2 regions of the Anaerostipes faecis genome follow, and region 1 is predicted to be linked to the other one. Evidence: riboswitches for the same ligand, from Rfam matches in the RefSeq annotation. Region 1 holds a riboswitch; the other holds the start of a gene.
The links. A riboswitch is a leader RNA that binds a small molecule or an ion and turns the genes downstream of it on or off. The one in region 1 is predicted to bind cyclic di-GMP.

Region 1 (6,158 bases):
GTATTTGAAGGTACAGCATACGCTGTTCGCCATGTATTTGAAACAGTAAAAAAATCAGGGGCGGCCGTTGATTGTTTACGAATTTGCGGTGGCGGAGCAAAAAGCCGTACATGGGCTCAGATAAAGGCATCCATGCTTCATATTCCTGTATATTTATTAGACGAAAAATCAGGGGATGTTCCGGTGGGAGACGCATTCATTGTTGGACGAAAAGTTGGAGTATTTCCGGACCTTACAAAGGCAGCCGAAAAAATCGTAAAAGTAAAAGAAATAATTCAGCCGGTGAAAGAATGGGAAGAAGCTTATGACAGGCTGTATCCATATTATGTAGAAATGTATCAGAGCTTAGATCAAGATTTAAAGAGTTTAAAAGAAACAATAGGCGAACTGAGAAAATAAAGGGAGTAAAATTATGGTTAAAAAAACGATTCAATTAGATACTGTAGAGGATGTAAAAACGTTTGCCGCAGCTGCCGGCAGATATGATGGAAGTGTAGATTTAAAGTCAGACAGATATGTGATTAATGCAAAATCGATCTTAGGAATTTTCAGCTTAAATATTTCCCATCCATTAGAACTTCAGATTGAACCGGAGAAAAGTGATTACGGGAAATTTCTAGAAGAAATAGATGAGTATATCATTGGATAAAACAATCTATATGACAGTAATCATAAAGAAGTCCAGGAAAAATCCTGGACTTCTTTGTAGTATAAGGAGCCTAAGATCATCTTCTTAAATGTCTTGTGAGCAGCATGCCCGCACAGATAAGGCTTCCTGAAAGGAGGATCAACAAGGATGAGATATCATACTTCTGATCTCCGGTGGACGCTGTATCTTTATAGGATACAGTGCTGTTGTGCGTTGAAGCTTTCGTACCTTTCTTAGAGCTTGTGTGGCGGGAGGAGGTATTTCGCCTGCCTATGGATGTCTGTTTCTGTTTGGAAGTGGTCTTATTTTTCTCAGTGGAAGAAATTTCAGTATTGTGTTCTGTTGTTGAGGGTGAGGAATCTTGTGCATTCTTGTAGACCAGAGAATATACGGAAAACCGGTCAGTTTCAATTGTAACTTTATCAGGCTCAGGGTTTAAGTCTTTTAAAGTGGATGCAGAGTATGTTCCGTCAGCCTGTTCGTGAAGACGGATCACAAAGAATTCCCGCGTCTCATTGCGGTATTTTTCCGGCACATCAAAGGTGAGTGTGAGTGGAGAATCCACGGTAGGGATTCTTTCTGGTACGCCGTCTGTCATCTTTAACAGATTAATATCCAGAAGAATAGTACGTTCCATCTCCTTATTCAGAAGGTTCTGTGCTTGTTTCGGAGGAGCAGATACCGGCTCTGATTTTAAAGCAATCTCAATAGTGCTTCCGGCTGCAATTTTCTGTGCATCCTCCTCAGTGAGAAGAGCGTCGGCTTCATAATTCTCCACGGTGATGCCAGGCATCCCGGAAGGCTTCTCAATGGCAATAGAGCCGGAACCGTTAGCGGAACCTCCGCCGTTTAAAGGCGGCAGCCACAAGATTGCCCCATTGTTCGGCTACCGGGGAGACAGAATTTATGATTTTCAGAGCGACAGAGCCGCCTGCATAGACTTCACTTACATCGACGTTTTCCAGCGTACAGGAAATGGAACCGGATACATTAGCACTTGCATTGCCTTTGGAAGCAATGGCATAACCGCCCCCGTACACGGAAGATACCTGTACATTCTGGATGACAATGCTGACATTGGATTCCACGGCTTTATTTTTTCCGCCGGTGTCCTTCTTTATTAGAATAGACGTACCCTGGGCATACAGATTAGAGTCTTCGATCAGTATACCTGAATTTTCATTGGAAACAGATTTTTTCTTTTTTGATTCCGTCGAACTGTCAGCGGCAGTGTTGCCGGATGCAGGAACAGCAGAGTTAGCGTCCGGTGGCTGGGACTTCTGTCTGTGACTGTGTGTCTGAAGATGCCGTCTCTGTGATTTTACTCTGTGTCTCTGATGCAGAAGAGGCTTGAACGGCCTCTTTATTGTCTTTTGTTTCATCGGCTGCATAGCTTAAATTGCCGAGCATTGCTAAAATAAATGCCAGAAGCGTTGCCGCCAGCAGGATGGTGTGCCTTTTGTATCGCCTCATAATGATTCCCCCTTTCATGATATAAAACTAAATATACAGTATGTAAACGAAAAAAACTCCGGCAGAATACTGCCGGAGTCTATTTTATCTATAAAGTATACAATGTAAGGTAAACTGCACGAAAAGAGTGCAGTGTAAGATCCATTGACAGGACAGTCAGATCAAATATAAATGATGTCCGATAGGTAAAATGGAGCAGCCGGCTGTCATACCATCTCATGGTTTAGGCCCTTGGCTTTGCGTCACGGGATTTACCCGCAGTAATGTCAATGAATACCTATTGTTTCCAGCCCATTTTATTGATATAATGGAGCATATGTCAAAGGAGAAACCAATGTCAATATTACAGATCAAAGATTTAATTCATCAATATATAACTTACGGGGAAAAGGAAGAGGAAAATCAGACCGTCAATGCCGTAAATGGTGTGGATATGTCGGTGGAAAGGGGGGAGTTCATTGCCATTCTGGGACACAACGGCTCCGGCAAATCTTCCCTGGCAAAACATATCAACGGACTGCTCCAGCCCACATCCGGTTCTGTCTATTTAAAGAGTATGGATACAAGAGACCATGAAAAGCTCCTGAAGATCCGTCAAAGTGCAGGCATTGTATTTCAAAACCCGGACAACCAGATTGTCGGTTCTGTGGTGGAAGAAGATGTAGCCTTTGGCCCGGAAAATATCGGCGTGCCCACAAAAGACATCTGGAGCCGCGTGGCAGGGGCATTGGAGGGCGTCGGGATGACTGCTTACCGCAGCGCAAGCCCCAATCATTTATCCGGCGGGCAGAAACAGCGCGTGGCCATTGCAGGGATCATGGCCATGGAACCCGAATGTATAATTTTGGACGAGCCCACTGCGATGCTGGACCCCAGGGGACGACAGGATGTTCTGTCTCTTGCAGGGGAGCTGAACAGGGAAAAAGAGATCACGATCATTCTGATCACACATGATATGGAAGAAGTACTGCTGGCTGACAGAGTGTTTGTCATGGATCAGGGAAAGGTCGTGATGAGCGGAAAGCCAAAGGAAGTCTTTGCACATGTAGAGGAGCTGAAAGGGTACGGGCTTGAGGTGCCATTTGCCGCAGAGCTTGCCTATGAGCTTAAAAAGGAGGGAATCAGGCTTTCCGATGCGGTAACGACAAGGGAAGAACTGGTGGAAGAGTTATGTCAATTAGTTTAGAGAAAGTAAGTTATATATATGAAGATAATTCGGATATAAAAAAGCCCGCGCTGATCGATGTAGATTTAGAGATCGGAGAGGGAGAGTTTATCGGCATCATCGGACACACGGGATCGGGTAAGTCTACGCTGATCCAGCATCTGAACGGGCTCATGGAACCTACAAAAGGACGGGTATATTTTGAGGGAAAGAATATCCATGCCGAGGATTATAATATCAAGAGTCTTCGGGGAAAGGTTGGCCTCTGCTTTCAGTATCCGGAACACCAGCTGTTTGAGACGACCATACTGGAGGATGTCTGTTTCGGTCCTTTGAACTTTGGGGCCTCCAAAGAAGAAGCCGAAGAAGCTGCGAAGGAGGCACTCAAAGACGTGGGGATCTCTGAGGAACTGTTCGGAAAGTCGCCATTTGAACTGTCCGGAGGACAGAAGCGCAGAGTGGCCATCGCAGGCATTCTGGCAATGAAGCCTGAATATTTTATCCTGGATGAACCGACCGCCGGTCTGGACCCTGAGGGAAGGGTACAGCTGTTGGAACTTCTGAAGTGTCTCAATCAGGAACAGGGGATCACAATCATACTTGTGTCCCACAGCATGGAAGATATCGCATCCTATGTAGACAGGATGATCGTCATGAACCGTGGGCGCCTTGAATTTGACGGGGATAAGGAAGAAGTGTTCTCTCATCAGGAAGAACTGGAGCAGATGGGGCTGTCCGTACCATTTTTCAGACATCTGGCCAACGATCTGAAAGAAAAGGGATTTCCTGTCGAGGGAGAGATCCTGACCCTTGAAGATGCCAAGAGGGCAATCTTAAAAACATTAAAGAAGGAACAAACATATGATTAAAGACATCACCATAGGACAATATTACAGATCAGACTCTATTCTTCACCGGCTGGACCCACGGGTGAAGCTGGCGGGGACATTGATTTTTGTCATAACCTTGTTTTTTTCAAAGTCTTCGCTGACTTATGCGGCTTCTCTGCTGTTTTTGGCTTTGATGATCGGGCTTTCCACCGTACCCCTCTCTTTTATTGTCAGGGGTCTGAAAGCCGTTGGCGTTATTTTGCTTTTTTCCGTTGTCATCAATATTTTCTTTATACCGGGCGAAGCGATCGTACATTTTGGTGTCATCAGGATCACCAAAGAAGGAGTCGTCACAGCCGTTTATCTGGGCACAAGGCTGGTGATGCTTGTATTGGGCACTTCCCTTATGACCTTTACGACCACACCCAATGAGCTCACAGACGGGCTTGAAAAGTCGCTGGGCTTTTTGAAACTGATCAAAATTCCTGTGCATGAGATTGCGATGATGATGTCTATTGCCCTAAGGTTTATCCCGATCCTCACAGAGGAGCTGGACAAGATCATGAAGGCTCAGACCGCAAGAGGAGTGGATTTTAAAAACGGAAGTTTTCTGCACCGGATGAAGAGTATGGTGCCGATCGTAGTGCCGCTGTTTGTGGCGGCCGTGAGGAGAGCCAATGACCTGGCCCTGGCCATGGAGTCCAGGTGCTACCACGGCGGAGAAGGGCGGACGAAGATGAAGCCTCTCAAATACTGCAGAAGGGACCTGCTGGCTTATCTGTTCCTGGCTTTATTTTTGGCATTGATGATTTACCTGGGATTTTTCTGTCCGATTGGCAGATAGGCGTGAGGTGATCTATGAAACGGATAAAATTAGAAGTGGCATATGAAGGGACAAATTACTGCGGCTGGCAGATACAGCCAAAGGATACGACCATAGAAGGGGTTCTCAATGAGAAACTTGGCAGTCTTTTAGGAGAAGAGATCACGGTGATCGGTGCCAGCCGCACCGACTCCGGGGTTCATGCCTTTGGGAATGTGGCAGTATTTGACACGGAGACGGAGATTCCGGGTGAGAGGATCGCCAGGGCTCTGAACCAGAGGCTGCCGGATGATATTGTCATACAGTCTTCCAAAGAAGTGAGGGACGATTTTCATCCCAGGTATCAGGATACGAGAAAAACTTATGAGTATACCATTTACAATTCAGAGTTTGACAATCCGGTCACGGCGAGGCATCATCATTTTGTTTATGTACCTTTGGATGTGGAGCGTATGCGTACAGCCGCCCGCTATTTTTTAGGTGAGCATGACTTTTTAAGCTTCTCCACTACAGGAAGTCCTACAAAGACTACTGTGCGCACGATTTATGAGTGTGAGGTGAGGCAGAACAGCCGGTATATTACAATGAGAGTTACGGGAAACGGATTTTTATATAATATGGTGAGGATGATGGCCGGAACTCTGATCTCCATTGGAAGGGGCAAAAGAGAACCGGAGTGGGTCCGGGAGCTTTTCCTGCATCCGAAAAGAGGAAAGGCAGGTCCAAATGCCCCGGCAAAAGGACTGACACTCATTAACATACGTTATATGAATGAAGAAAAGGAAGCGGATTAGATGAAGATTATGGGACTGCAAAAGTCAACACTCCTGGATTATCCGGGGAAAGTCGCCTGCACGGTATTTACCGGCAGGTGTAATTTTTTGTGTCCGTTCTGCCACAATGCGGAGCTGATCTCAGTGTCAGAGAAAGAGCAGGGGCTTTCACACAGCGGCCTGCTTGCTTTTTTAAAGAAGCGGAAAGGAGTCCTGGACGGAGTCTGCATTTCCGGAGGAGAACCGCTGATCCACGACGGGCTTTTGGAACTGATCGGAGAGATCAGGGAGCTTGGATATCTGGTAAAACTGGATACCAACGGAAGCTTTCCGGAAAAGCTCAAAAGGCTATATTTTATACAGAAAACAGAGAGAAAAGATCCGGAATATGAAGTCTACGATCCTGGACTATAAGGAGCTGGTGGACAGTTATGTGAAAGCCAGT
Region 2 (6,158 bases), on a different contig from region 1:
GCCAATTCTCTCTGAAGTTCCAAGAGACGTTCTCTGCTCAGGTTATCATCTTCTTTCTTGAGCGCAGCTTCCTCGATTTCCAGCTGCATGATCTTCCTCTGGACCTCATCCAGCTCTGAAGGCAGGGAGTTCATCTCTGTCTTGATCATGGCACATGCCTCATCCACCAGGTCAATAGCTTTATCTGGAAGGAAACGGTCCGTAATATAGCGGTTTGACAGGGTCGCAGCAGCCACCAAAGATCCATCTGTGATCTTTACCCCGTGGAAAACCTCGTAGCGCTCTTTAATTCCTCTCAAAATAGAAATCGTATCTTCAACGGTAGGCTCATCCACCATGACCGGCTGGAACCTTCTCTCCAGAGCCGCGTCTTTTTCAATATACTGACGGTACTCATCCAGAGTAGTCGCTCCGATACAGTGGAGTTCTCCTCTGGCCAGCATCGGTTTCAGCATATTGCCCGCATCCATGGAGCCCTCTGTCTTTCCTGCTCCCACGATCGTGTGCAGCTCATCGATGAACAGGATGATCTGTCCCTCGCTCTTTTTCACTTCTTCAAGAACCGCTTTCAGACGTTCTTCAAATTCTCCTCTGTACTTGGCACCTGCCACAAGAGATCCCATGTCCAGAGAGAAAATCGTCTTGTCCTTTAACTGTTCCGGTACATCCCCTCGGACGATCCTTTGGGCAAGTCCTTCTACTACCGCAGTCTTACCGACGCCGGGCTCTCCGATGAGCACCGGGTTATTCTTGCTTTTTCTTGACAGGATGCGGACAACATTCCGGATCTCGCTGTCTCTCCCGATCACGGGGTCCAGTTTCTGCTCTCTGGCGCGCTTCACCAAATCGTATCCATATTTCTCCAACGTATCATACGTTGCCTCGGGATTATCAGTGGTTATCTTTTTGTCTCCTCTTACTTTGGACAAAACCTCCAGGAAACGGTCTCTGGTGATTCCATAACCTCTGAACAGTTCTTTCACCGCATTGTTTGGCTTTTTGATCATGGCAAGAAACAGATGCTCCACAGATACATATTCGTCTCCCATGGCTTTCATCTCGTCTTCCCCTGCCAGCAGTACCTGATTCAGCGCCTGGCTCATGTATACCTGTCCGCCGGAAACCTTCGGTTTCTTCTGGAGCAGCTGCTGTACCTGGGCCAAAAAGGAATCTTTATTGACATTCATCTTCTCCAAAAGACTTAAGATTAAACTGTCTTCTATGGTCAGCAGGCTATATAATAAATGTTCCTGGTCAATTTCCTGGTTTTGGCAGTCATAAGCAATCTTTTCACACTGATTTACTGCTTCGACCGACTTTTGAGTAAACTTATTAATATTCATTTTCACTCCTCCAATCTTATTTGTTCTATATTTAGTATAACACCTAGCATATAAAAAGCAAGTATTATTTTTTCATTTCTTGACATTCTTCCATGTATCTGCTATTTTATATACATACCAATAGTATGTATATAAGAAAGGATGTTATTCCATGGCAAGAAATAAATATCCCGAGATTACAGAGCAGAGGATCTTGGACGCATCGCTGAAATTATTTCTGGAAAAAGGCTACGAGCACACAACCATTCAGGATATCATCGACGAACTGGGGGATTTGACGAAAGGCGCCATATATCATCACTTTAAATCCAAAAGTGAGATTATAGAAGCCGTCATGGACCAGCTCTACGGCGGGCAGGAGAAGGACTACGAAGATATTTTGAATGAATCCGGTACAGGACTTGAAAAATTAAAAAAGCTGATGATCGTATCAATAAACAATCCAGGCAATCAGCTGATCATCAAGGCCGCTCCTAATATCATGAAAAATCCGCGCTTCCTCATGAAACAGCTTTTTGACAGTCTGAATGATACGGCACCCCGGCTGATTCTGCCGTTAGTGGAACAAGGAGTCAGGGATGGTTCCATAAAAACAGAATATCCAAAAGAACTTTCAGAAGCCATGCTCATCTTGTTCAATCTCTGGATGAATCCATTTATCATCCAAAATACAGAAGAAGAACTCATTCACAAAATACAGTTTATGAAAGATCTGCTGGAACGGCTCGGAATACCTCTGCTGGATGACGAAGCACTCCTTGTGCTTGAATCTTACCGAAAACAGCTCGAAGAAAAAAGCTGACTCATCCATCCGTCCTCAGACTGGACTCATACAGTCCGGTCTTGGTGACTGGTGAAAACACTAATTTTTTTGTCATTTTACATACCAACCGAATGTATGAAAGGAGTTTTTATGAACGATAAACTATTCACACGGGATTTTTCCCTCGTAGTGATCGGACAGATCATTTCTCTGTTCGGCAATTCCATCCTGAGGTTTGCACTTCCTCTGTACCTTTTGAATGAAACCGGATCTGCATCCCTGTTCGGCGTAGTCACCGCCTGCTCATTTATTCCTATGATCCTTCTGTCACCCGCAGGGGGAATCGTTGCGGACCGGGTCAACAAAAGAAATATCATGGTGATTCTTGATTACGCGACCAGCGCACTGATCCTGCTGTTTACGGCAGCTCTGGGTCATGTTTCCCTGGTACTGCTTCTGATCATCACCCTGATGCTCCTCTACGGCATTCAGGGAGCATACCAGCCGGCAGTCCAGGCAAGCCTTCCTGTTCTTATAAGCCCGGACCGTCTGCTTTCCGGAAATGCAGTCATCAATCAGGTCAATGCTCTGGCCAATCTGATCGGTCCGGTGGCAGGCGGAGCCTTATACGGATTTTACGGAATCTGCCCGATATTATATGTGAGCATCGTCTGCTTTTTATTTTCTGCCACAATGGAACTGTTTATCCATATCCCGTTTAAAAAGCCGAAAAAGGGAACCAGTGTGTTTGCGGTAGTAAAACAGGATCTTTCAGATAGTTTCCGCTTCATCCGTACAGAACAGCCTGTCATAGGGAAAGGAATCCTGATTGTCTGCGCATTTAACTTATTTTTAAGTGCCCTGATCATCGTAGGCCTGCCTGTGATCATCACGCAGTTTCTCCATATGTCCAGCCAGCTTTATGGATATGCTCAGGGAGCCTTAGCCCTCGGAGGCCTTTTGGGCGGCATTCTCACCGGAGTCTTTGCAAAACGGCTGAATATCCAGGGTGTCCATGTTCTGCTTTTGCTCAGCGGAGCAGCCCTCCTCCCGATCGGACTCGTGCTGAATCTGGATATTCTTCCAATGGCAGCCTACATTGTGATCACCCTGTGCAGTTTCTTTATGATGGTCTGCTCCACAATGTTTACCGTACAGATGCTCTCATTTGTACAGATTCTGACACCGCACCATCTGATCGGCAAAGTCATCTCCTGTATTATGGCACTGTCCATGTGTTCCCAGCCTCTGGGGCAGGCCGTATATGGAGTCCTGTTTGACGTTTTAAAGGGCCAGTCTTATTTTGCGGTCTACGGCGCTTGTCTGATCTGCTGTCTGATCTCCTGGAAATCCAGAAAAATATTCCGGACAATTTCCCTGGCAGAACCAGCTGCTGAATAAAAAACTTGATATAATAAGAGGAGGCAGCAACAAAATTGTCTGCTTCCTCTTCCTGATCCGGTGGTCTGTTTACAGAATCACCGGGATTTTTTTATCGATTTCCATTGTGTCTTTTGTTACAAGGCAGTCCAATGCAAGTACCTGTACTCCAGAATCCGCTGCTCTCCTCAGAGTATCCCCAAATGCCCTGTGGGTGCGGTCGTTGGGCCTGAAACAATGCACTCCTTTCATCTGAATGACAAAGATGATATATGCCTCATACCCCTCCTTTGCACAGTGTATGAGCTCCTCTATATGCTTGACTCCCCGTTCCGTAGGGGCATCCGGAAACCATGCTGTTCCATCCTCTTCCAGGGTCACTCCTTTTACTTCGGCAAAGACCTCTCTGGTTTCCGTCATGAGTTCTCCTCCTCTGATAAAGAAATCAAATCTGGAATTTCCATACTTCCTTTCCGCCTTGATCTCTTTTATATAAGGAAAGATTCCTCCCTTTCTCAGCCATTCTTCCACAGCTTTATTAGGAGCCTGTGAATCCATATTGATCATCAGACTTCCTTTGTTCACACCGATCAGTGAATATTTTGTTTTTCGCTTCGGGTCGTTATGCCGCTGAAGATAAACCCTGGCTCCTGGTATCAGCAGTTCCCTGCATCTTCCCGTATTCTTTACGTGTGCCTCTTCCTCCTGTCCTCCGATGAGGACAATGGCTATAAACCGGTTGGGGCGTTTTAAGAATGTACCTGAAATGATATGATCATAATGCATGTTGTTATCTCCTTATCCGCCCATAATGATAACTTTTGGAAGATTTGATGTCAAGGACACAGTGGGCAAGCCCACTTCAACTCCCCAAACCCTCAATCTTTGAGAGCCTTGGCTTTGTGTCACTGCCTTTCGACAGTTTTACCGATGAATATGAAATTGTCCGAGACAAACCACTTTCGTCTACACTTTAATTATTGTCTGCTGTTCTCTCTTATATCAAGGATTAATATCACCTTTTTTCTTTCCAGCATAATCTATACTATAATCCCCCAAGAAAGGAGATATAAGAATGACCACTGCCCTTTCCTTAGAGCAGGTTTCCTACTCTTACCATAATCTGAAGCAAGAAACTACGGCTCTTTCCTCAGTCACTTTTGATGTATTAAGCGGTGAATTCGTTGCGGTAGTAGGCCCGAGCGGATGCGGAAAATCTACTATGCTGCATTTAATTGCAAAGCTTCTTCCCCTGTCCGGCGGCACCATCAAGATCAACGGCACGCCGATCGAGGAGTCCACCGACCATATCGGATATATGCTCCAGAAGGATCAGCTTCTCCCCTGGCGCACTATTTATGAAAATGTTACTCTGGGACTCAAGATACAAAATATCAAAGATCCGGAGGCATTTGATAAAGTTGACCGGCTGTTGGAACTTTACGGACTCAAAGACTTTAAGAATTCTTATCCCAGCCAGCTTTCCGGAGGTATGCGCCAGAGGGCTGCTCTGATCCGTACTCTCGCCCTGTCCCCGGATATACTTCTCCTGGATGAACCATTTTCTGCATTGGACTACCAGACAAGACTCCAGGTATCCGATGATATAGGCACCATCATAAAAGAAAAGAAAAAAACAGCTCTCCTCGTTACCCATGATCTTTCTGAGGCGATCAGTATGGCCGACCGTGTCATTGTGCTGTCCAAACGTCCGGGAACTGTCAAGACCATTGTGCCTATTCACCTTACCTGTGGAAAAAAAACACCGCAGGCTGCAAGAAATGCAGTGGAGTTCAAAGATTATTTTAATCAATTATGGAGGGAAATCAATGACTGATCCAATTTCTAAAGAACAGTCCGAGTATTTAAACCAAATACAACGGAAAAAATATTGGATCCGGGTTGCCCAGGTCCTTCTGCTTCTCCTTCTTTTATTTGCCTGGGAAACTGCGGTTTCAAAGAATATACTGAACGGATTTATTTTCAGCAGTCCAAGCAGGATCATCCGGTGTTTTTACGGCATGGTAATAGACCATTCCATCTTTCTTCATATCGGGGTGACTCTGGCCGAAACGCTCGTAAGCTTTGCGCTGATCACTTTATTTTCAGTGCTGATCGCAACCATATTATGGTGGTTCCCCACGGCTGCCAGGATCATTGACCCATACCTTGTAGTCTTAAACAGTCTCCCGAAATCAGCTCTTGCTCCGATCCTGATCGTCTGGCTCGGAAACAATATGAAAACCATCATTATCACCGCGATCTCCATTGCGGTTTTCGGAAGCATCCTGAATTTATACAGTGGATTTCTCCACGTAGATAAGGAGCGTCTGACTCTCATCCGGACTCTCGGAGGAACCAAAAAAGACTGCCTGACCATGGCAGTCATACCAAGCTGTATTCCGCTGCTTTTGAGCATTATGAACGTAAATATCGGACTTTCTCTTGTAGGTGTGATCATCGGAGAATTTTTGGCCGCGCGCTCCGGCCTTGGATACCTGATCATCTACGGAAGCCAGGTATTTAAAATGGATTGGGTACTAATGTCTATCGTTATCTTATGCATCATCGCTATGCTTCTGTACGCCCTGACCGGATTTATAAAGAAAATGTATCAGAGAAAAATCTGATCCTAAAACAAATGAGACCAAAGGAAATCAAACGATCTTTGC

Region 2: another riboswitch for cyclic di-GMP. It lies ahead of sfsA (DNA/RNA nuclease SfsA); the one in region 1 lies ahead of QGT46_RS03580 (hypothetical protein).

What each region holds. Positions count from the first base shown of each region.
Region 1 is NZ_CAJSYK010000003.1:67,637-73,794, reverse strand. It holds gene QGT46_RS03600 (xylulokinase) at 1-399, shown strand, start outside; gene QGT46_RS03595 (HPr family phosphocarrier protein) at 413-649, shown strand; gene QGT46_RS03590 (hypothetical protein) at 726-1,517, opposite strand; gene QGT46_RS03585 (hypothetical protein) at 1,480-1,737, opposite strand; gene QGT46_RS03580 (hypothetical protein) at 1,907-2,122, opposite strand; cyclic di-GMP riboswitch class I at 2,314-2,388, opposite strand; gene QGT46_RS03575 (energy-coupling factor transporter ATPase) at 2,457-3,308, shown strand; gene QGT46_RS03570 (energy-coupling factor transporter ATPase) at 3,293-4,156, shown strand; gene QGT46_RS03565 (energy-coupling factor transporter transmembrane component T family protein) at 4,149-4,961, shown strand; gene truA (tRNA pseudouridine(38-40) synthase TruA) at 4,976-5,734, shown strand; gene QGT46_RS03555 (radical SAM protein) at 5,735-6,127, shown strand; gene QGT46_RS03550 (ribonucleoside triphosphate reductase) at 6,102-6,158, shown strand, end outside.
Region 2 is NZ_CAJSYK010000010.1:49,298-55,455, reverse strand. It holds gene clpB (ATP-dependent chaperone ClpB) at 1-1,343, opposite strand, end outside; gene QGT46_RS08535 (TetR/AcrR family transcriptional regulator) at 1,495-2,145, shown strand; gene QGT46_RS08530 (MFS transporter) at 2,257-3,507, shown strand; gene sfsA (DNA/RNA nuclease SfsA) at 3,577-4,272, opposite strand; cyclic di-GMP riboswitch class I at 4,371-4,425, opposite strand; gene QGT46_RS08520 (ABC transporter ATP-binding protein) at 4,562-5,323, shown strand; gene QGT46_RS08515 (ABC transporter permease) at 5,316-6,116, shown strand; gene QGT46_RS08510 (hypothetical protein) at 6,119-6,158, opposite strand, start outside.